DNA from 3 places in the Streptomyces sp. NPDC053427 genome. Region 1 is predicted to be linked to each of the others. Evidence: riboswitches for the same ligand, from Rfam matches in the RefSeq annotation. Region 1 holds a riboswitch; each other region holds the start of a gene.
What was found. Region 1 has a riboswitch for cobalamin ahead of ACIGWZ_RS34965 (CoA-acylating methylmalonate-semialdehyde dehydrogenase). Riboswitches for the same ligand answer to the same signal wherever they lie in the genome.

Region 1 (7,377 bases):
GGTAGACGGCGTCGAATCCGGTCTCCTGGACGAGCCGGGCGGAGTAGGGGTTGATCGCGCCGGGGACCTTCAACAGCCGTCCCGAGGCGAGCCGTTCGCGGAAGGCGCGGCGGCGCGAGGCGGGGGTGGTGCGGGTGTGCAGCATCAGAACAGGCCTTTCGGGAGCTGCGCGTCGTACCCGGCGACCGCGTCCGTGTCGACGGCGGGGAACAGCGCGGCCAGGCCGGGAGCGTTCAGCTCCCTCACCCGTCCCGCGGCCTCCAGGAACAGGTCCTGATCGGCGGTGGCGACGATTCCCTCGGTCAGCGTGCGGAACTTGGCGGTGTATCCGGCACGGCCGAAGGGGCGGGCACCGGCGGGGTGCGCGTCGGCGACCGCGAGTTCGTCCTCGATGACGGTGCCGTCCACGAGCGTGATCACCGCGCGTCCGCCGAAGGCCCGCCGCGCGGGGTCGGGGTCGTGGTAGCGGCGGGTCCACTCGGGGTCCTCGACCGTGGAGATCCTGTTCCACAGCTCGACCGTCCCGGGCCGCCGGGCGCGCTCGGGGGCGTAGGAGCGCTCGTGGTGCCAGGCGCCGTCCTCCAGGGCAACGGCGAAGATGTACGGCACCGAGTGGTCCAGGGTCTCGCGGCTGGCCGTGGGCTCGTACTTCTGCGGATCGCCGGATCCGGAACCGATCACGTGATGGGTGTGGTGACTGGTGTGCAGGACGATCGAGCGGACTTTCTCCAACGGCCCGGCCCTGTCCCGCAGCCGCCGGGCGAGGTCGATGACCGCCTGCGCCTGGTACTCGGCCGAGTGCTCCTTGGTGTACGTGTCGAGGATGGCCCGGCGCGGCTCCCCCGGCTCCGGCAGCGAGACCGTGTACGCGGCGTGCGGGCCGTCCAGCATCCAGGCGAGGAATCCGTCCTCGCCTTCGTAGAGCGGCGAGGGGGAGCCCTCGCCGCGCATGGCCCGGTCGACCGCTTCGATGGCGGCCTTGCCGGCGAAGGCGGGGGCGTACGCCTTCCAGCTGGAGATCTCGCCCTTGCGGGACTGCCGGGTCGCGGTGGTGGTGTGCACCGCCTGCTGGACGGCCTGGTAGGTGGTCCCGGTGTCCAGCCGCAGCAGGGCGCCGATGCCGCAGGCGGTCGCGGCACCGAGGTGGGCGACGTGGTCGATGCGGTGCCGGTGCAGGCAGATGCCCTTGACCAGCGCGACGTGGATCTCGTACGCCGCGACGATGCCCCGTAGCAGGTCGGCGCCGCCGCGTCCGGAGTGCTGGGCGACGGCGAGCAGCGGCGGGATGTTGTCGCCGGGGTGGGAGTAGTCGGCGGCCAGGAACGTGTCGTGGAAGTCCAGCTCGCGTACGGCCGTGCCGTTGGCCCAGGCCGCCCACTCCGGTGACACCCGGACGTCTGCGGCAGCGCCGAGGACCGAGGCGCCGGGGGCGGTCCGGTGGGGGAGTGCCTGGGCGCGGGCGACCGCGACGGGGCGGCGGCGCAGCGAGGCGACGGCGACCGACGCGTTGTCGATGACCCGGTTGACCGCCATCGCCACGGCGTCCGGGTCGAGGTCGGGCGCGTCGTGGGTGCCGGTGGCCACGGCCGCCAGTTTCCAGGCGAGCTGCTCCTCGCGGGGCAGGCGGTCGGCGCTGGGGTGCACGCGTACCTGGTGATCGATCACGGGACTCCTCGCGGGGTGCGGTGGGTGCGGCGTACCGGACTCAGCCTTCCCCGCGCGCCACCGCGCCGCGACAGCTCCACCAAGCGGAATCCCTCCACTCGTGAGCTGCGAATCTGCAAATCTTGCAAAAGGTGCGGATGCTATCTTCGCGATAAATGGGGTGGGAGAGGGGCGCGGTACGCACATGGGACGGCCTGCCGGACGGAAGATCTACGCCCACGCCAAACTGCGCAGACTGCGTCGTGAGCGGGGAATGAACCAGGTGGAACTGGCCCGCGCCCTGGGTCTGTCGACCAGCTATCTGAATCAGATCGAGCACAGCCAGCGCCCCCTCACCGCGCCGGTGCTGCTGCGCATCGCCGAGGTCTTCGGCATCGATCCGGAATTCTTCTCCGAGGCCGACGAGGAACGGCTGGCCACCGATCTGCGGGCCGCCCTCGGCGACGAGGCATGCGGCGCCCCGGTGCTCCCGGAGGAGGCCGTGGACGTGGCGCGCGACCACCCCGAGGTGGCGCGGGCGCTCGTCTCGCTGCACCGCCGCTACCGGGACGCCGCAGAACGAGTCGTAGCCCTCGCCTCCCCCGAGGACACCGCGGCCCTGCTGCCCGCCGAGCCCCACGACGAGGTACGGGACTTCTTCTACGCCCACCACAACCACTTCAAAGACCTCGACACCGAGGCCGAGCGGACCGCCGAAGGCCTGGGCCTCGGCACAGCGGGACGAGCGGCCGACGCGCTCACCGCATTGCTCGCCGCACGGCATCGCATCAAGGTCGTCCAGGCAGCCCCTGAACGGGGGGCGGACGCACGCCGCTTCGACGCCGGCAGCGGGCTGCTCCTGCTCTCACCGTGGCTCAGCGAAGGACAGCGCGCCTTCCAACTCGCCACCCAGCTGGCCCTCCTGGAACACTCTCCGCTGCTGGACGCCTTGGTGGACGCCGCGGACCTGGCGTCGCCACAGGCGGCCGACCTGGCCCGGATCGGGCTCGCCAACTACTTCGCCGGCGCCCTGCTCATGCCGTACGCCGTCTTCCACCGCGCCGCCGAGGAACTGCGCTACGACATCGAACTGCTCCAGGCCCGCTTCGGCGTCGGCTTCGAGACCGTGTGCCACCGGCTGTCCACCCTCCAGCGCACCGGCCACCGCGGCGTTCCCTTCTCCTTCCTGCGCGTCGATCGCGCCGGCAACATCTCCAAACGGCAGTCCGCCACCGACTTCCACTTCTCCCGGCTCGGCGGCACCTGCCCGCTCTGGACGGTCTACGAGGCGTTCTCCGCACCGGGGCGCATCCTCACCCAGGTCGCCGAAATGCCGGACGGCAAGAGGTACTTCTGGGTGGCACGTACCGTCACCCGGGGCGGCTTCGGGCATCGTGCGCCACGCGCCGACTTCGCCGTCGCGCTGGGCTGCGAACTCCGGCACGCCCCCCGTCTGGTGTACGCGGAAGGCACCGCCCTCGACGATCCGGGCGCCGCGACGCCGATCGGGCTGGGCTGCCGCATCTGCGAACGCCGGGACTGCGCCCAAAGGGCCCGTCCCCCGGCCGGCGGACGGCTGGCCGTGGACCCCGACCGGCGCAGCCATGTGCCCTATCCGGTGATCACGGACGCCTGACCGCCCGGACCTGGTGCGGATTCCCGCCGTGCGGTCCGTGGCGGGGTGGACTTACTAGGACGTCCAACTATATGTTCGTGGGCAAGGCCCGCGGTGCAGGGAAGCCGGTGTGATTCCGGCGCGGTCCCGCCACTGTGACCGGGGAATGCGCTCCCCGAAAGAGACCGGCCACTGACGGAGAAGTCCGTCGGGAAGGCCGGGGAGCGTGTGCTGATCCGGGAGTCAGGATACCGGCCGCGGGGTGTTCCGTGTTGTCCACGAGGATGGAGCAGACACGCATGGCACCGGTGTGCACCCACGCCCTTGACCGGCGAACCCGGCGGGTACCGATCACCGACATCTGACGGTCACCCGGCCCTGCGCTTCTCGCGCCGCTTCTGCGCGCACGCCGTCCGGCGTCCGTGCCGGGCCGGCGCGCCATCCCCGGATCTCACCTGACGGAGAGCAGGCTTTCATGGTCCGCGAACTGGCACATTTCATCGGCGGCAAGCACGCCTCGGGCACCTCGGGGCTCTACGGCGATGTGTACGACCCCAACACCGGCACGGTGCAGGCCCGCGTCCCGCTGGCCGACCGCGCCGAGACCGAGGCGGCGATCGCCGATGCCGCCGAGGCCCAGCGCGAATGGGGCGAGTGGAACCCGCAGCGCCGCGCCCGGGTACTGCTGAAGTTCCTCCAACTCGTGGAAGGCGAGCGGGAGTCGCTGGCCCGGCTGCTGTCGTCCGAACACGGCAAGACGGTCGCCGACGCCCACGGAGACCTGCAACGCGGCCTGGAGGTCGTCGAATTCGCCGCCGGCATTCCCCATCTGCTCAAGGGCGAATTCACCGACAACGCCGGCACCGGAATCGACGTGCACTCGCTGCGCGGCCCCCTCGGCGTCACCGCCGGCATCACCCCGTTCAACTTCCCCGCGATGATCCCGCTGTGGAAGGCCGCACCCGCCCTCGCCTGCGGAAACTCCTTCATCCTCAAGCCTTCCGAGCGCGCCCCCTCGGTACCGCTCCGGCTCGCCGAGCTGTTCCTGGAGGCGGGGCTCCCGCCGGGCGTCCTCAACGTCGTCAACGGGGGCAAGGAAGCGGTCGACACCCTGCTGTCCGACCCCAGGGTCGGCGCGCTGGGCTTCGTCGGCTCCACCCCGATCGCCGCGCACATCTACGCCACCGCCGCCGCGCACGGCAAGCGCGCCCAGTGCTTCGGCGGCGCCAAGAACCACCTGATCGTCATGCCGGACGCCGACCTCGACCAGGCCGTCGATGCGCTGATCGGCGCGGGCTACGGCTCGGCGGGGGAGCGCTGCATGGCGATCTCCGTGGCCGTACCGGTCGGCGAGGCCACCGCCGACGCCCTGGTCGAGCGCCTGAAGGAGCGCATCGGGCAGCTGCGCATCGGCCGCAGCGACGACCCCGGCGCCGACTTCGGGCCGCTCGTCAGCCGGGACGCCCTCGACCGGGTACGCCGGTACGTCGACATCGGGGTCAACGAGGGCGCCGAACTCGTCGTGGACGGCCGCGGCTTCACCCTCGCCGGCCATGAGAACGGCTTCTTCGCGGGCGCCACGCTCTTCGACCGGGTCACCCCGCAGATGCGGGTCTACCGGGAAGAGATCTTCGGCCCCGTGCTGTGCGTCGTGCGGGCCGCCGACTACGAGGCGGCGCTGCGGCTGCCCAGCGAGCACCCGTACGGCAACGGCGTGGCGATCTTCACCCGCGACGGAGACACCGCCCGCGACTTCACCCGCCGGGTCAACACCGGCATGGTCGGCGTGAACGTGCCCATCCCCGTCCCGGTCGCCTACCACACCTTCGGCGGTTGGAAGCGCTCCGGATTCGGCGACCTCAACCAGCACGGGCCGGACGCGATCCGCTTCTACACCCGCACCAAGACCGTCACCTCGCGCTGGCCCTCCGGGGCCAAGGAGGGCGCGAGCTTCACCCTCCCGACCATGAAGTGAGCGCCATGACCACCACCATGCTCACCGACGACCAGCTCGCCCTCGTCGAAGCGACGCTCGACTTCACCCAGGACCACCTCACCCCGCACGCCGTGCAGTGGGACCAGGACAAACACTTCCCCCTGGACGTACTGCGCAAGGCCGCGGGCATCGGCCTCGGCGGCATCTACGTCCGGGAGGAGAGCGGCGGCAGCGGACTCGGCCGGGCCGACGGCGTGCTGATCTTCGAAACCCTGGCCTCCGGCTGCCCGTCCATCGCCGGATTCCTCTCCATCCACAACATGGTCGCCTGGATGATCGACCGGTACGGCGACGCCGCCCAGCGCGAACGATGGTTGCCGAGGCTGTGCGCCATGGAGGACCTGGGCAGCTACTGCCTGACCGAACCCGGCGCCGGATCGGACGCCGCCGCCCTGCGCGCCCGCGCCGTACGCGACGGCGACGGCTATCTCCTCACCGGCGTCAAGCAGTTCATCTCCGGCGCCGGGGCCTCTCAGGTCTACGTCGTCATGGCCCGCACCAGCGACGACGGCCCGCGCGGCGTCTCGGCCTTCCTCGTCGACAAGGACGATCCCGGGCTCTCCTTCGGCCCGAACGAGAAGAAGATGGGGTGGAGCGCCCAGCCGACCCGTCAGGTGGTCCTGGACGGGGTGCGGGTGCCCGCCGACCGGCTGCTCGGCCGGGAGGGCGACGGATTCCGCATCGCCATGAACGGGCTGAACGGCGGCCGGCTCGGCATCGCCGCCTGCTCGCTCGGCGGCGCCCGTGCCGCACTGGACGGCAGTCTGGTCCACCTCGCCGACCGCGAGGCGTTCGGCGCGCGGCTGCTCGACGCGCAGGCACTGCAGTTCCGGCTCGCCGACATGGCGACCGAACTGGCCGCGGCCCGCGCCCTGGTCCACCAGGCCGCGCAGGCACTGGACCGCGGTGACCGCCAGGCCCCGCAGCTGTGCGCGATGGCCAAGCGGTTCGCCACCGACACCGGGTACTCCGTCGCCGACCGGGCGCTTCAACTGCACGGCGGCTACGGCTACTTGACCGAGTACGGCATCGAAAAGATCGTCCGCGACCTGCGGGTGCACCAGATCCTGGAAGGAACCAACGAGATCATGCGCGTCATCGTGGCCCGCGGCCTGACGGAGACACTGCGGTGACCGCCGCCGACGAGCCCGTCCTCCTGACCACCGAGGGCCGAACCGCCCGCATCACACTCAACCGGCCCCGCGCCCTCAACGCCCTCACCCACCCGATGGTCGAGCGCATCGACGAAGCGTTGACCGCCTGGGAGCACGACCCCACTGTCGAGACCGTGGTCCTCACGGGCGCGGGGGAGCGCGGCCTGTGCGCGGGCGGCGACATCCGCTCCATCTACGAGGACGCGCGCACCGGAGGGAGCGCATCGGCGGCGTTCTGGCGGGACGAATACCGGCTCAACGCCCGCATCGCGCGCTATCCGAAGCCCTATGTCGCCCTCATGGACGGCATCGTGATGGGCGGCGGCGTCGGCCTCTCGGCCCACGGCAGCATCCGCATCGTCACCGAACGCTCCCGGATCGCCATGCCCGAGACCGGCATCGGCTTCGTCCCCGACGTCGGCGGCACCTACCTGCTGGGCCTCGCCCCCGGCAAGGTCGGCACCCACCTGGCGCTCACCGGGGCACCGGTCGGCGCCGCCGACGCCCTGCTGTGCGGCCTCGCCGACCACTTCGTCCCCGCCGACCTCCTGCCCCGGCTGCTCGCCGACCTCACCACCACTGGCGTCCGGGACGTCCTGGAACGCCATGTGCGGCAGCCACCACCGGGCGAACTCGCCGGGCAGCGGGCCTGGATCGACGCCTGCTACCGCGCCGACACGGTGGAGGACATCCTCACCCACCTGCGCGCCCACCCCGCTCCCGAGGCCGCACGGGCCGCCGAGACCCTGACCGGGAAGTCGCCCACCGCCCTCAAGGTCACGCTCGCCGCGCTGCGACGCGCCCGACGGCTCGGGCCCCTGGAACGCGTACTGGAACAGGAGTACCGGATCTCCTGCGCAGCCCTGTCCTCGCACGACCTGACCGAGGGCATCCGTGCCCAGGTCATCGACAAGGACCGCGCCCCGAAGTGGTCACCGGACACGCTGGCCGAGGTCGGAGACGCGGAC
Region 2 (7,377 bases), on a different contig from region 1:
TCGTCCACGGTGTGGTCGCGCTGGTGCTCGCCGTGCTGGTCGCCGGGGGCGTGCTGCTGGTCCGGAAGTAGCGAGGCAGCGCAGGCAGGAACCCGCGGAAGCGGGGATACGCAGAAGCAGGTGTGCCGTGGCTCCTGAGGGCGTCGCGGCGGGAGTGGGGAGAGAATCTTGTCCGTACGCCGTCTCAACCACGCGGTGCTCTATATCCGCGATGTGGCGCGGTCTGTCGCCTTCTATACCGAAGCCCTCGGGCTGACGCTGGATGCCGAGATACCGGGGCGCGCCGCCTTCCTCAGCGCTCCCGGCTCGCTCAACGACCACGACCTGGGGCTGTTCGCGGTGGGGCCGGACGCGCCGGGCCCGGAGGCGGGCCGGGCCGGGCTCTACCACTTGGCTTGGGAAGTCGGCACGCTCGGCGAACTCGCCGCGACCGAGCGGCGGCTCGCGGCGCGCGGCGCGCTGGTCGGCGCCACCGACCATCTCGTCTCCAAGTCCGTGTACGCCAAGGATCCGGACGGCAACGAGTTCGAGGTGATGTGGCGGGTCCCGCGGGAGCAGTGGCCCGGCCCGGACGTGCTGGACCGGCTGCGCCCGCTGGACCTTGCCGCGGAGCTCGAGCGCTGGGGGCCCGACCTGATGACCGGCGCGGCGGCCGGCTCGGCCACCTGACGGCCGCGCGGAAGCGGGGCGTCCGGGCCTATGAGCCCGACGACGTCCTCGCCGCCCAGCGTTTTTCGACCCCGGCCAGGCGCCAGTACGCCAACGCCGCCGCCCACACCACCACGAACAGGCCGACGATGACGAAGCCGACATTGTCGAGGTCGAGGCCGGAAACCCAGCCGGTCACCGGGTCGTTGAGGGCCAGCTTGTCGTGCAGCACGGTCACCAGCTCGATGGTGCCGATGAAGAGGGCGACGGCGATCGACAGGCCGGTGATGGTGAGGTTGTAGTAGACCTTGCGCACCGGGTTGGAGAACGCCCACTGGTAGGCGAAGTTCATGAAGGTGCCGTCGAGGGTGTCGAAGAGGCTCATTCCGGCGGCGAACAGCAGCGGCAGGCACAGGACGGCGTACCAGGGAAGGCCGGCCGCGGCGCCGCTGCCCGCCATCACCATCAGCGTCACTTCGGTCGCGGTGTCGAAGCCGAGGCCGAAGAGGAAGCCGAGCGGGAACATCTGGCCGGGGCGGGAGATCGCGCGGGTGAACCGCCCCAGGATGCGGTTCATGAAGCCGCGCGCATCGAGGCGCTGTTCCAGCTCGGCCTCGTCGTAGTGGCCGTCGCGCATCCCGCGGAAGACCCGCCAGATCCCGGTCAGGGCGATGAGGTTGAGCGCGGCGATGAGGTAGAGGAACGTCCCCGAGACCGTGGTGCCGACTGTGCCGAGAATCTGATGGGTGCGGGATTCGTCGTTGAGCAGCGTGCCGGCGAGCTGGGCGCCGCCCGCCACCAGGGCGGCCATCAGGACGACCACGCTGGAGTGGCCCAGGGCGAACCAGAAGCCCACCGAGACCGGCCGCTTGCCGTCTGCCATCAGCTTGCGGGTGGTGTTGTCGATCGCGGCGATGTGGTCGGCGTCGAAGGCATGCCGCATGCCGAGGGTGTACGCGGTGATGCCGAGTCCGACACCGAAGGCCTTGCTTCCCACGGTGTAGTGGCCGGGGACGACGAGCAGGAAGAGCACGCCGAAGGCGACGACGTGCAGCCCGGCTATGACGGCCATCAGGCCCGCGGTACGGACGGTGTCCTGCCGGCGCCAGCGGAACGCGGCGGAAGCAGGGGTGGTCGGGGTATCGGTGGACAGGGCCATCCGGCGGTCACGCTCCAGCACCTCGTGGATCAGTTCGTGAGATGCCGTGGCCGGTCTCCTGGCTTACAGGTGCACGCGCCCGGCCCCGCCTTCCCGGCCGCGGGCTGCGGTCAGTGGCGCCGTAGGCGCGCAAGCGCATACGGAAGGGCCGGGAACTCCCCGATCACAGTGGCGAGGGCCGCTCCGGTCTGGGACCACAAGGTCCGTCACCGGTCTTCCCGAACACCACGGCACGGCCAACTCTAGCCGCCGCCCCACGCGGCGCGGACGGCCCCTCGGAGCGCGGCGGTATCAGCGCGCCAGGGAGGAGAGGAAGGCGCGCAGTTCGCGGTCGTAGACCGCGGTGTTCTCCAGATTGACCATATGGGCCGCGCCCGGTATCCGGACCCTGCGGGCACCCGGCACGGCGAGGGTGATCGCATGGGCGTTGGCGGAGATGTCCGTGCTGTCGAGGTCGCCGTCGAACACGACCGTCGGCACCCGTATCTCGGACAGCCGGTCGGCGGCGCCGACCTCTCTCGGCATTCCGACGCCCACGCCGTCGGCGTGAACCTCGACCGTGGCCGCGGCCGAGGCGCGCATCCGCTCGCGCAGCCCGGGGTGCACGTCGGACGGCCGGCGGTGCGGGCCGTCCACCCACATCCGCAGGAAGTGTTCGACATACCGCTCCGCGCCGTCCGGTGCGCCGATCGCCGCCACCTGCTCCTTGATGTGCTCCAGGACGAAGGGGTCGGTGAAGGCGCGACCGCTGACGCCCGGTGCGGCGAGGGCCAGGGCACTGACCCGGTCCGGGTGGGCGAGGGCGGCGTCGAGGGCGACCCGGGAGCCGTGCGAGAGGCCGACGAGGACGGCACTCGGGACGTCGAGGGCGTCGAGGAGGGCACACAGGTCGTCGTGGTTGGACCAGTCGCCGGTGACGGTGGAGGAGAGGCCGTGGCCGCGGGAGTCGTAACGGATCACGCGGTGACCGGAGCCGGCCAGCCAGGAGAACTGTTCGTCCCACATGCGCACGTCGAGCATGCCGCCGTGGAGCAGCACCACCGCGGGCCCCTCACCGGCCGTTTCGTAGAACAGCTCGCCGTCCTCGACCGGCACGGTGCCGTTGTCGAGCTCGGACCAGGCGGCGAATGGGTGGGTCATTCTCTGTGCACTCCCTTGTGTCAGCGATGCGGTGGTGCTGCGGTGGTACGGAGTCTCGGCGCTCCGTGGCTAATGATGCCGTTCGGGCTGGTTGTCCTCGTTGTCCGGCCCCTCCGGGGCAACGCGTGAGCCGTTCGCCAGGTGCCGGAACTCCTCGCCGAGCCGGTCGAGTACGCGAAGGGCCGTTCCGACGTCGTCGGCCGAGAGGTCGGCCAGTCCGCGGCGCAGCTCGGCGGCCTCGAACTGCTGGATTCCGCGCATCACCTCGCCGCCCTCGGTGGTGAGCTCGATCAAAGGCGAGCGGCGGTGGGCGGGGTTGGGGGCCGTCACCACCAGGCCCAGCTCCGCCGCGTGGTTCACCCAGCGCTGCACCGGCTGCCGGTCGAGCCCCATGGTGCGGGCCAACTGCGGCACGGTCCGGGGGCCTTCGCTGCGGAGTGCGTCGAGCAGGGCGTGCTCGCCGGCGGTCATGCCGGTGCCTTCCAGCTCGCGCTCCACCGCGCGCACGATCGTGCGGTGCAGGGGCCACAGGCGTCGTATGACGTCGTACAGAAGCTCTTCGGTGGGGGCCGGCCGGTCACTGTCATCCGCCTCAACGACACTCATGATGTCATGATGACACTGGAAGTGTCGTTTGAGAAGGGCCGTGCCGCGGAAGGACGAGAGCGAGGCAACCGGCGGGTCCACGGCGGGAGGCGGGCGGAAGGTGACGGTGCGTCTGCTGCGCGCGGTGGGGGCGGCCACCGCGGTGTACGGGGTGGCGGTGACCGTACTGCCCGATCTGCTGGCCCGCCCCTCGGGGCTCGTCGGCGAGGACGGGCGGAGCGAGCGGGCGACCCGGACCTCGCTGCGGCCGCTCGGCTGGCGCGATGCGGCGAGCGGGCTCGCGATGGTGCTGGCGCCGGAGGGGCCGGCGCTGCGCACGGCGGCCTGTCTGCGTATCGCGGCGGATTTCGGGGACGCCGCGCTGCTCGCCGCGACCTTGCCGGGAGGGGAGCGGAAGGCGAAAGCGGTGGCGGTGTCGTTGGGGTGGGGCGCGCTGTCCGTCCTGGGTCTGCTGGGCGCGCCTACTCGGCCCGGGGGAGAGGGGCTTCGGGGAGGGGGGCTTCTTCGGGAGTGAAGGTGACGACGAGGTCGGCGCGGTCGCGGGTCGCCGCCACGGTACGGGCGTTGGCCTCGTCCGAGGTGCGGACGAAGCGTTCGGCGTCGGTGCGCGGGCGCCCGAAGCGCTCATGGCGGTCGACCAGGCGCCGGATGCGTTCCGGGGTGTCCAGGTCGACGTACCAGACCTCGTCGAGAAGGGTGCGGATGCGGGCCCATGGTGCGGAGTCGAGAAGGAGGTAATTGCCCTCGGTGACGACAAGGGGGACATGGGGCGCTACGGGGATGCTCCCGGCGACCGGCTCCTCGATGCGGCGGTCGAAGGCCGGGGCGTAGACGGCGGTGCCGGGTTCCGGGGAGCGCAGCCGGGTCAGCAGCGCCGCGTACCCGGCGGGATCGAAGGTGTCGGGCGCGCCCTTGCGGTCGGTACGGCCCAGGCGGTGCAGCTCCGCCGCGGCGAGATGGAAGCCGTCCATCGGGACGAGCACCGCCTGCCCCGCCAGCTCCGCCACCAGGTGGGCGGCGAGGGTGGATTTGCCGGCGCCCGGCGGGCCCGCGATGCCGAGCAGGCGGCGTCGGCCGGGGCGGGCGGTCGCGGCGAGCCGGCGGGCGCGGGACAGGAGGTGCTGGAGGTCCATGGTGGGTCCATCGTGCCCGATGCGCGGCCGGTCGCCGGTCCGGGTGTCAGCCCTGGTACTCCATCCCGTACTTGGCGCCGATCTCGTTGAGGCGGCCGAGGTCGGGGTGCCCGTCCTTCATGACCACCGGGCCGGCCTCGAACATGTCCTCCACGAACTCCTCCCAGCCACCGGGCGAGGAGATCTGAAGGCATCGGGCGGGCGGCCGGGAGGCGTTGCGCAGGGCGTGCGGGACGCCGTGCGGAAGCAGGGCGCACATGCCGGGGGTCAGCCGGTGGGTTTCGCCCTCGATGTCGACCTCCATCGCGCCCTCGAGGATGTAGAGGAATTCGTCCGCGCCGTGGTGGACGTGCGGCGGGATGTCGATGTCGAGCTGCGTCTCCAGGACCGAGAGCCGGCCCTCGGTCTCGTTCGCGCGGGCCTTGACGGCGAAGCCCGGCGGCAGGGGTACGCGTCCCGGTCGCCGTTCGCCGGCCGGCAGCACGAAGAAGCGCTCCGCGGGCGGCCGTGGTTCGTCTGTCTCCTTGCGCATGGTGATCGCTGGTCCTCTCCGGGGCGGAAGGCGTGCACGGGATCGGGAGATCGAAGTGAAGGCGGAATAAGTAAACGGAATCGGAATCCGATTCCGTTTACTTACCCTAGCAGTAGCATCGCCGTGTGACAGCCTCCTCCGCCTCCCCCGCACCACAGCGCCGGCCGCGCGCCGACGCCGAGCGCAACCGCACCCGCGTGCTCAACGCCGCGCGCGAGGTGTTCCGGGCACGTGGCGACGAGGCGCAGATGCCCGAGGTGGCCCGCGCCGCCGGGGTCGGCGTCGGGACGGTCTACCGGCACTTCCCCAGCCGGGCGGCTCTGATCGCCGCAGTGGGGGAGCAACGGCAGGCGGAGATCGTCGAGTTCGGGCGCACGGCCTGTCTTCCGTGTCCGGATGCGGCGGACGGACTGGCCGCCTACCTCCGGCACATCGGGGAGCTGCTCAGCGCCGAACGCGGACTGTCCGCGTCCATCGAGGCGGCATTCGGATCCACCGAACCGACCGGGGAGGGGCGGGCGCGCGCCGAGACGATCGCCGCCCAGCTCCTCGCCCGTGGCAAGGAGGAGGGCAGCGTGCGCGCGGATGCCGAGGTCGCGGACGTGGTGATGATCGTGTGCGGGCTGGCCGCGGTGATCCGCAATGACGCCGGGGACTGGCGCCGCTATGTGCGCAACGCGTGCGCGGGGCTGAGGGCTCCGGGCTGAGCGCGGGGCCGTCCGGAGCGGCGCCGGGCGCGCGGGCCGGAGCCGGGGGAGGCCGGAGCCGGCGACGCCGGTGACACGGGTCGCCGACCGGGCCCGGCCGGATCCGGCCGTACGGCGTCAGCCCGCCGCGCCCAGCCGCCACAGGGACGTGACCTCGGCCGCGCGGGCGACGTACAGTGGGTCGGAGGTGTCGCGGGCGCGCGGATGGCGCGGCGTGATGTCGTGCCGGTCCAGGACCGTGAGGCCGCCCCGGGCGAAGGCGTCGAGGAGTTCGGCGCGCGGCCGCAGACCGAGGTGTTCGGCCAGGTCGGACAGGATCAGCCAGCCCTCGCCGCCCGGTGTCAGATGGTCCGCCAGGCCGCTCAGGAAGCCGTGCAGCATCCGGTTCCCCGGGTCGTACACCGCGCGCTCCACCGGGGACGTCGGCTTGGCGGGCACCCATGGGGGATTGCAGACGACCAGCGGGGCGCGCCCGGCCGGGAACAGGTCGGCCTCGATCACCTCCACCTGCCCGGCGACGCCCAGCCGTTCGGTGTTCTCGCGGGCGCACGCCAGCGCGCGCGGGTCCTGGTCGGTGGCCACCACCCGTCGCACGCCGCGCCGTGCCAGCACCGAGGCCAGTACGCCGGTGCCGGTGCCGATGTCGAACGCCAGCTCCTGGCCGGGCAGCGGGGCCTCGGCCACCAGGTCGACGTACTCGCCGCGGGCCGGTGAGAAGACGCCGTAGTGCGGATGGATCCGGTCGCCGCCGAGCGCCGGGATCTCGACGCCCTTCCGGCGCCACTCGTTGGCGCCGATGAGGGCGAGCAGTTCGCGCAGGGAGAGCACGGAGGCGGTGCCGGGCGGGGGCGGCGCCGACCCGGCGGACCCGGTCGCTTCCGGGGCGGCGGGCGGGCCGTACGCGCGGGTGCAGGCCTCGCGGACGTCGGGCGCACGGTGCAGCGGCACGGCGTAGGACGCATCGAGCGGGACCAGCAGCATGCCCAGGATGCGGGCGCGCTGGTTCTGGGCCGCGCGGTGCAGATGGAAGGCCTGGGTGACGTCGGCGGGGGGCGTTTTGCGGGGGCGGCGGTCGATGCGGCGGGCCAGCGCCGTCAGCAGCTGGCGGGCGTTGTGGAAATCGCCGCGCCACAGGAGGGCGGTGCCCTCGCAGGCGAGTTTGTAGGCGTCGTCCGCCTTCGTACGGTCGTCCGCGATCACGATCCGGCGGGGCGGCGGGGAGCCGTTCTCGGAACGCCAACGGGCGGAGCGGGCCTCGTCGGCCTCGGTCCATTCGACGACCGGCGGAGAGTTCACCGAAATGTGCCTCGCGATAGTGGTTCGAGCCCCGCCCTGCGGAGGGGGACGGTCGACTTTACTCCGTGCCGGGGCGGAACCCTCGTCCGCTGTCGCCGTCACCCGCGCGGGCGCAGGATGGAGAGAGCCGGACAAAAGGAGCGAGAGGGGCGAGGA
Region 3 (7,377 bases), on a different contig from region 1:
GACGGGGCTGGGCCGCAGGAGTTTGAGGTTGCGGTGCTGTGCGTCGGTGCCGGTGAGCAGGTCCCGCCAGGAGGCGCTGCCCCGTTCGACGTCGTCCAGCTGCTTCTTCGACGGGATGCCGACGACCAGCGGGGTGTAGGCGACCGGGCCGGTGTCGTGCAGTGTCGCCGGGGAGCCGGTCGCGGGCATCCGGCGGCGGACCTCGTCGTAGTCGGCGGTGGACTCGGGGATCCACAGGTCGGGCTGCGGGCCCGGCCGGTAGAGGGGGTCGACGCCCTTGCCGTCCGGCCCGCCCTTGCCGGTGCCCTGCGCCTCGCCCTGCCAGCGGTCGGCGGCGGCGAAGCCCTGGCCGACCTGGTCCTTGGCGGCGGAGTAGACGGTGATCTGGGCGCGCCGGCAGCCGTCGGGGTAGTCGCCCTCGCCGTCCAGGGGGCGGGTGTCGGCCGCGGACATCTCGTAGTCGAAGGCGGCGCGGCGCAGCGCGGGTTCGGCCTCCGGGGCGGTGAGCAGCCGCAGTTCGAGGGCGGGCGGGCAGGCCGGGGCCTCGCCGGGGAGGTTCAGCAGGACGACGCCCCCGGTGGCCGGTACGAAGATGATCGCGAGGACGAGGAGGAGCCTGGGCCAGTGCCGGAGGTAGGCGTTGAGCCAGCGGCGTAAGCGGATGCGCAGCGGGGTGCGGGGCCGGTCGCCGGAGGTGGCGAAGGAGAGGATGACGTCGTCGGTGGTGTTCTGCTTGGCCGAGCGGGGCTTCCAGACGTCGCCCATCGGGGTCCGCTCGCCGACCACCTCCCGGCGCAGCGCCTGGACGAGATCGTCGAACGCGACGAAGCGCTTGCCCGGTATGCCGCGTTCGAGGATCCGCACCACGGCGCGGGTGAAGACGCTGCCGCCGGCCGGTTCGTCGCCGCTGAAGATACGGCGGTTGGGCTGCGCGGCCATCAGCAGCGACATGGGCTTGCGGCAGCGGTGGAAGGCCTCGCCCGCGTTTCCGGCGTAGCAGCACTCCAGGATGATCACTATCCGGTCGGCCCGCGCGTTGTCCAGGTAGCGCAGCACCACGTCCGCCCAGGAGACGGTCTTGTGGCGCCGTTCCGACGTCCCGACCATCAGCTGCAGATCGCCGCCGTCGGGGCCGACCCGGCCATGGCCGGAGAAGTACACCAGCAGCAGTCCGCGCGCCTCGCTCGTGACGACGTCCAGTTCCTGCTGGACCTCCCACGGCTCCTGGGTCCGGCAGATGCGGACCTCGTCCTCGGTGAACAGGTCGGTGCCGGCGTCGGTCAGGACGCTCTTGAGTTTCTCGGCGTTGTCCTTCACCGCGGGCAGCGGGCGCAGGTTCTTGTAGTCGCTGACGCAGATCAGCAGCGCCCGGTTGACCTTGCCCCGTGCGTCGTATTCGGGCATCCGCCTCAGTCCTCGGCGGTGCTGCCGCCCCCGGCGCCGCCGAGCTCGCGCAGATCGCCGTCCCGCTCGCCGACCGCGACGGAGGGCCGCTCGCCGTCGGCGCGTTCCTCCCTGCGCCGGCGCAGCCATTCCTGGAGGGCGATGGTCAGGCTCTTGGTGACCTCCGCGGCGACCGCGCCGACGACGACCAGGATCAGGTCGTCGACCCCGACGGCCATATCCGCGGGGCCGGGCTCCGCCACGCCCTCGCTCTCCCCCGCGGGCCGGGAACGCCGCGCCCAGTCGTGCTGCCGCCGGGTCAGCCACGGCTCCCGCTCCAGCCACGCCTTGAGGTGCGCGGTGTCCTGCTCCGCATCGTCCGTGCCCGTGATCCTGATGCGGATCTCCTGCTGCGTCTGTCGACCGCTCTCGTCGCGGTCGGCGCTGTCCGACATCCCCCGGCCCCCTTCCGGCGGGCCCCATTGCCCACCGTGCACCAGATAGTGACGCGCGATCAGGCCCAGGGGCAACCGTCGGTGACGTACCGACCACCCTGTGGCCCGCGCCACACCCCCTGCCACAGGGCTGCTTCGCAGGTCAAGGGTGAGTTGACGGGCATTCGCGGGGCGTGGTGGACTGCCCGGGCCATTCGGCGACAGATGAGGAAGACCGGTGAGAATCCGGCGCGGTCCCGCCACTGTCACCGGGGAGCGCTCCTCCAGCAACGGCCACGGTCCGCCGCACGGATGCCCGCAGGGGCCGCCGCGTACGGGCTGGAAGGCCGGGGGAAGCGCCGATCCGGGAGCCAGGAGACTCTCGTCGCCGTCACGTCGAGCCAGGGCGCGGACCCTGAGTGAGGACATATCGCCATGCCCGGCCGCCATTCGAGATGCCCGCGCCCAGCCGTCACCGTGTGCCTTCGAGGCCTGACGGCGGCCTGATCCGATGCGCGGCGAACACGCGGGATATGCGTGCGGCGCGGCCCTCGGCTTTCTCGGTGACCTGATCGCGGCCGATCCCCGGCGCGGCCATCCGGTGGCCGCCTTCGGCCGTGCCGCGGGCGCACTCGAGCGCCGGCTGTGGCGCGACCACCGTGGATACGGGGCGGCGCACGCCGTGGTGTGCGCGGGCGGCGCGGCGGCCGGTGCCGCCCTCCTTCAGCGCGCCCTGGGCGGCCGGGCCCCGGCGCGGGTCGCCCTGACCGCGGCCACCGTCTGGGCGGTGCTCGGCGGCACCTCGCTCGGCCGGGAGGCGCGGGCCGTCGGCGGCGCGCTGGCGGCGGGTGACCTGGAGGTGGCGCGCGAGCGGCTGCCGCATCTGTGCGGCCGCGATCCGCAGGCGCTGGACGGGCCGGGGATGGCCCGCGCGGTGGTGGAGTCGGTCGCCGAGAACACCTCGGACGCGGTGGTGGGCGCCCTGGTGTGGGGCGCGCTGGGCGGAGTGCCCGGCCTGGTGGCGTTCCGTGCGGTGAACACCCTGGATGCGATGGTCGGCCACAAATCGCCGCGCTACCGGCGGTTCGGCTGGGCGGCGGCCCGGCTCGACGACGTGGCCGGCTGGCCCGGGTCCCGGCTGACCGCCGCGCTGACCGTCCTGGCGGGCCCCGACCGGCGCGGCGCGCTGCGGGCGTGGCGGGCGGACGGCGGCGCGCATCCGAGCCCCAACGCGGGCCCGGTGGAGGCCTCGTTCGCGGGCGCGCTCGGCGTCCGGCTGGGCGGCACGCTGGCGTACGGCGGACGGGTCGAGCACCGCCCGGTGCTCAACGGTCCGGCGCCGCCGCCCGGCACAGAGGACATCGAGCGGGCGGTGCGGCTCTCGCGCCGGGTGAGTGTGCTGGCGCTGGCGACGACGGTCGCGGGACGGCTGGCGGTCGGCGTGGTACGGCGCAGGAACGAGAGTGGGAGGAAGCCCCGGTGAACGGGCGGTTGAGGGGATCCGGCACGGCGGTCGGCGGCGGCCTGCTGGTGGCCGGCACGACGTCCGACGCGGGCAAGAGCGTGGTGACGGCGGGCATCTGCCGCTGGCTGGCCCGGCAGGGCGTCAAGGTCGCCCCGTTCAAGGCGCAGAACATGTCCCTGAACTCCTTCGTGACGCGCGAGGGGGCGGAGATCGGGCGGGCGCAGGCGATGCAGGCGGCCGCGGCGCGGGTGGAGCCGACCGCGCTGATGAACCCCGTACTGCTCAAGCCGGGCAGCGACCGCAGCAGTCAGGTGGTGCTGCTAGGCAAGCCGGTGGGGGAGCTCAGCGCGCGGGGGTACCACGCGGGGCGCCAGGAGCAGTTGCTGGGCACGGTGACCGACTGCCTGGCCGAGCTGCGCCGGACCCACGACGCGGTGATCTGCGAGGGCGCCGGCAGCCCCGCCGAGATCAATCTGCGCCGCACCGACATCGTGAACATGGGGATCGCGCGGGCGGCCCGGATCCCGGTGGTGATCGTCGGCGACATCGACCGCGGCGGTGTCTTCGCGTCGTTCTTCGGGACCACGGCGTTGCTGTCCAAGGAGGATCAGGAGCTGGTGGCGGGGTATCTCGTCAACAAGTTCCGGGGCGATGTGACGCTGCTGGAGCCCGGGTTGGAGATGATGAAGCAGCTGAGCGGGCGGCCGGCGCTGGGCGTGCTGCCGTACGCGCACGGGCTCGGCATCGACGAGGAGGACGGGCTGCGGGTCTCGCTGCGCGGCGCGGTGCGCGAGTCGGTGGTCGCTCCGCCGGTCGGCGCGGATGTGCTGCGGGTGGCGGTGTGTGCCGTACCGCTGATGTCCAACTTCACCGATGTGGACGCGCTGGCGGCCGAACCGGGCGTGGTGGTGCGCTTCGTGGACCGCGCCGAGGAGCTGGCGGACGCGGACCTGGTGGTGCTGCCCGGGACGCGCGGCACCGTCCGGGCGCTGGCGTGGCTGCGCGAGCGCGGGCTGGCCGCCGCGATCGCCCGGCGGGCCGCCGAGGGGCGCCCGGTACTGGGCATCTGCGGCGGCTTCCAGATGCTGGGCGAGCGCATCGAGGACGAGGTCGAGTCGAAGGCGGGCACGGTCGAGGGGCTGGGCCTGCTGCCGGTACGGGTGCGGTTCGCGCCGGAGAAGACGCTCGCGCGGCCGGTCGGCGAGGCGCTCGGCGAGCCGGTGGAGGGGTACGAGATCCACCATGGCGTGGCCGAAGTGACCGGCGGCGAGGAGGCGTTCCTGGACGGCTGCCGGGTCGGCTCCGTGTGGGGCACCCACTGGCACGGCTCGCTGGAGAGCGACGGCTTCCGGCGGGCGTTCCTGCGCCGGGTCGCGGCCGACGCGGGCCGGGCGTTCGTACCGGCCCCGGACACCAGCTTCGGCGCGCTGCGCGAGGAGCAGCTGGACCGGCTCGGCGATCTGATCGAGGAGCATGCGGACACCGAGGCACTGCTGCGGCTGATCGAGGACGGGGTGCCGGCGGGGCTGCCGTTCGTACCTCCGGGGGCGCCGCGCCCCGTTGACGCGTCCGACCAGAGCAATTCCCTTGAAGGGGGTACCCGTTAATGGCGTCGGTCTCCTACCCGTTCACCGCTGTCGTCGGCATGGACGACATGCGGTTGGGCCTGCTGCTGAACGCGATCTCCCCCGCCATCGGCGGGGTGCTCGTCCGGGGTGAGAAGGGCACCGCCAAGTCGACGATGGTGCGCGGGCTGACGGCGCTGATGCCCGGTGTCGACGTCGTCACCGGCTGCCGCTTCGCCTGCGCACCCCAGGCGCCCGACCCGGGCTGCCCCGACGGCCCCCATGAGGCGGGTTCCTCCGAGGACCGCCCGACGCGGATGGTCGAACTGCCCGTCGGCGCCTCCGAGGACCGGCTGGTGGGCGCGCTCGACATCGAGCGGGCGCTGTCGGAGGGCGTGAAGGCCTTCGAGCCCGGCCTGCTGGCCGATGCGCACCGCGGGGTGCTCTACGTCGACGAGGTCAACCTCCTGCACGACCATCTGGTCGACCTCCTCCTGGACGCCGCCGCCATGGGCGCCTCCTACGTGGAGCGCGAGGGCGTCTCCGTACGGCATGCGTCCCGCTTCCTGCTCGTCGGCACCATGAACCCCGAAGAGGGCGAACTGCGGCCGCAGCTGCTGGACCGCTTCGGGCTGACCGTGGAGGTCGCGGCCTCCAGGGAGCCGGAGCAGCGGGTGGAGGTCGTGCGGCGCAGGCTGGCGTTCGACGACGATCCGGCCGCCTTCGCGGAGCGCTGGGCGGACGAGGAGGCGGCGCTGCGGGAGCGGATCGTCGCGGCCCGGGGCCTGCTGCCGTCCGTCCGGCTCGGTGAGGCGGCGCTGCAGCAGATCGCCGCGACCTGCGCCGCGTTCGAGGTGGACGGCATGCGCGCGGACATCGTGATGGCCCGGACCGCGACGGCGCTGGCGGCGTGGGCGGGGCGCACGGAGGTGCTGTCGGAGGATGTGCGGCAGGCCGCGCTGCTGGCGCTGCCGCACCGCAGGCGCCGCAATCCGTTCGACGCGCCCGGTCTGGACGAGGACAAGCTGGACGAGACGCTGGAGGAGTTCGGCGGGGCGGACGGCGAGGACGACCCGGAGCCGGAGGGGCCGGACGACGGGCCCGAGGGTCCCGGCGGCGGGCCGGACGGGCCCGGCTCCGGCGGGGTGCCGCCCCAGGACGGCGACCGGCCCGAGCAGACGCCGCCCGCCGGCCCCGAGGCGGACGGCGGCGACGACCCGGCGCCCGTCCCCGAGCAGCGGCCGGACGAGGCCGAGCAGCCCGCCGCCGGAGCCGGTGCCCAACAGGCCGCCGTCGGCGCCGCCGAGCCGTTCCGCACCCGCCGGCTGGACGTGCCGGGCCTGGGTGAGGGCGCCGACGGCCGGCGCTCGCGGGCCCGTACCGCCCATGGCCGTACCACCGGCGCCCGGCGCCCCCGGGGTGCCCTCGGCAAGCTGCACCTGGCGGCGACCGTGCAGGCCGCGGCGCCGCATCAGCGGGCGCGCGGGCGCAGCGGGCCGGGGCTGGTGGTGCGCCGGGACGATCTGCGCGAGGCGGTGCGCGAGGGGCGGGAGGGGAATCTGGTCCTGTTCGTCGTGGACGCCTCCGGTTCGATGGCGGCGCGCAAGCGGATGAGTGCGGTCAAGGGCGCGGTGCTGTCGCTGCTGCTGGACGCCTACCAGCGGCGCGACAAGATCGGCATGATCACCTTCCGGGGGAAGGGCGCCGAGCTGGCGCTGCCCCCGACGTCGTCGGTGGAGGCGGGCGCGGCGCGGCTGGAGCAGCTGCCGACGGGGGGCCGTACGCCGCTGTCGGAGGGGCTGCTGCGGGCCCATGAGGTGCTGCGGGTGGAGCGGATGCGCGATGCCGCGCGCCGGCCGCTGGTGGTGGTCGTGACGGACGGGCGGGCGACCGGCGGGCCGGAGCCGCTGGTACGGGCCCGCCGGGCCGCCGGGCTGCTGGCCGCCGACGGCACCGCTTCGGTGGTCGTGGACTGCGAGGCGGGCCCGGTCCGGCTGGGCCTGGCCGGTGAGCTGGCCACGGCGCTGCAGGGCACCGCCGTCACCCTCGACGAACTGCGCGCGGACAACGTCTCCGCGCTCGTACGGACCGCGCAGGGCAGGCCCGTTCACCCCAACAGGAAGGCCGCGTAATGCCGCAGGGACAGCCGTCCGTCGTACCGAACGACGGGCTCACCACCCGCCAGCGCCGCAACCGTCCGCTGGTCTTCGTCCACACCGGCCAGGGCAAGGGCAAGTCCACCGCCGCCTTCGGGCTGGCGCTGCGGGCATGGAACCAGGGCTGGCCGGTCGGTGTTTTCCAGTTCGTGAAGTCGGCGAAGTGGAAGGTCGGGGAGGAGCGGGCGCTGAAGGTGCTCGGCGCCTCCGGCGAGGGCGGCAGCGTCGCCTGGCACAAGATGGGCGAGGGCTGGTCCTGGGTGCAGCGCGACATCGCCTCGAGCGAGGACGCGGCGCGCGAGGGCTGGGAGCAGGTCAAGCGGGATCTGGCGGCGGAGACGTACAAGCTGCTGGTGCTGGACGAGTTCGCCTAT

Region 2: another riboswitch for cobalamin. It lies ahead of ACIGWZ_RS05240 (HoxN/HupN/NixA family nickel/cobalt transporter); the one in region 1 lies ahead of ACIGWZ_RS34965 (CoA-acylating methylmalonate-semialdehyde dehydrogenase).
Region 3: another riboswitch for cobalamin. It lies ahead of ACIGWZ_RS24240 (cobalamin biosynthesis protein); the one in region 1 lies ahead of ACIGWZ_RS34965 (CoA-acylating methylmalonate-semialdehyde dehydrogenase).

Annotation. Positions count from the first base shown of each region.
Region 1 covers NZ_JBITYA010000015.1:180,143-187,519, reverse strand. The annotation lists gene prpB (methylisocitrate lyase) at 1-145, opposite strand, end outside; gene ACIGWZ_RS34975 (MmgE/PrpD family protein) at 145-1,665, opposite strand; gene ACIGWZ_RS34970 (short-chain fatty acyl-CoA regulator family protein) at 1,850-3,280, shown strand; cobalamin riboswitch at 3,348-3,534, shown strand; gene ACIGWZ_RS34965 (CoA-acylating methylmalonate-semialdehyde dehydrogenase) at 3,735-5,234, shown strand; gene ACIGWZ_RS34960 (acyl-CoA dehydrogenase family protein) at 5,240-6,388, shown strand; gene ACIGWZ_RS34955 (enoyl-CoA hydratase/isomerase family protein) at 6,385-7,377, shown strand, end outside.
Region 2 covers NZ_JBITYA010000002.1:115,031-122,407, reverse strand. The annotation lists gene ACIGWZ_RS05250 (DoxX family protein) at 1-71, shown strand, start outside; gene ACIGWZ_RS05245 (VOC family protein) at 169-669, shown strand; gene ACIGWZ_RS05240 (HoxN/HupN/NixA family nickel/cobalt transporter) at 698-1,807, opposite strand; cobalamin riboswitch at 1,838-2,052, opposite strand; gene ACIGWZ_RS05235 (alpha/beta fold hydrolase) at 2,099-2,947, opposite strand; gene ACIGWZ_RS05230 (MarR family winged helix-turn-helix transcriptional regulator) at 3,017-3,553, opposite strand; gene ACIGWZ_RS05225 (hypothetical protein) at 3,654-4,067, shown strand; gene ACIGWZ_RS05220 (nucleoside/nucleotide kinase family protein) at 4,015-4,686, opposite strand; gene ACIGWZ_RS05215 (cupin domain-containing protein) at 4,733-5,218, opposite strand; gene ACIGWZ_RS05210 (TetR/AcrR family transcriptional regulator) at 5,344-5,925, shown strand; gene ACIGWZ_RS05205 (methyltransferase) at 6,043-7,221, opposite strand.
Region 3 covers NZ_JBITYA010000008.1:400,186-407,562, reverse strand. The annotation lists gene ACIGWZ_RS24250 (caspase family protein) at 1-1,404, opposite strand, end outside; gene ACIGWZ_RS24245 (hypothetical protein) at 1,410-1,838, opposite strand; cobalamin riboswitch at 2,043-2,199, shown strand; gene ACIGWZ_RS24240 (cobalamin biosynthesis protein) at 2,329-3,300, shown strand; gene ACIGWZ_RS24235 (cobyric acid synthase) at 3,297-4,889, shown strand; gene ACIGWZ_RS24230 (putative cobaltochelatase) at 4,889-6,979, shown strand; gene cobO (cob(I)yrinic acid a,c-diamide adenosyltransferase) at 6,979-7,377, shown strand, end outside.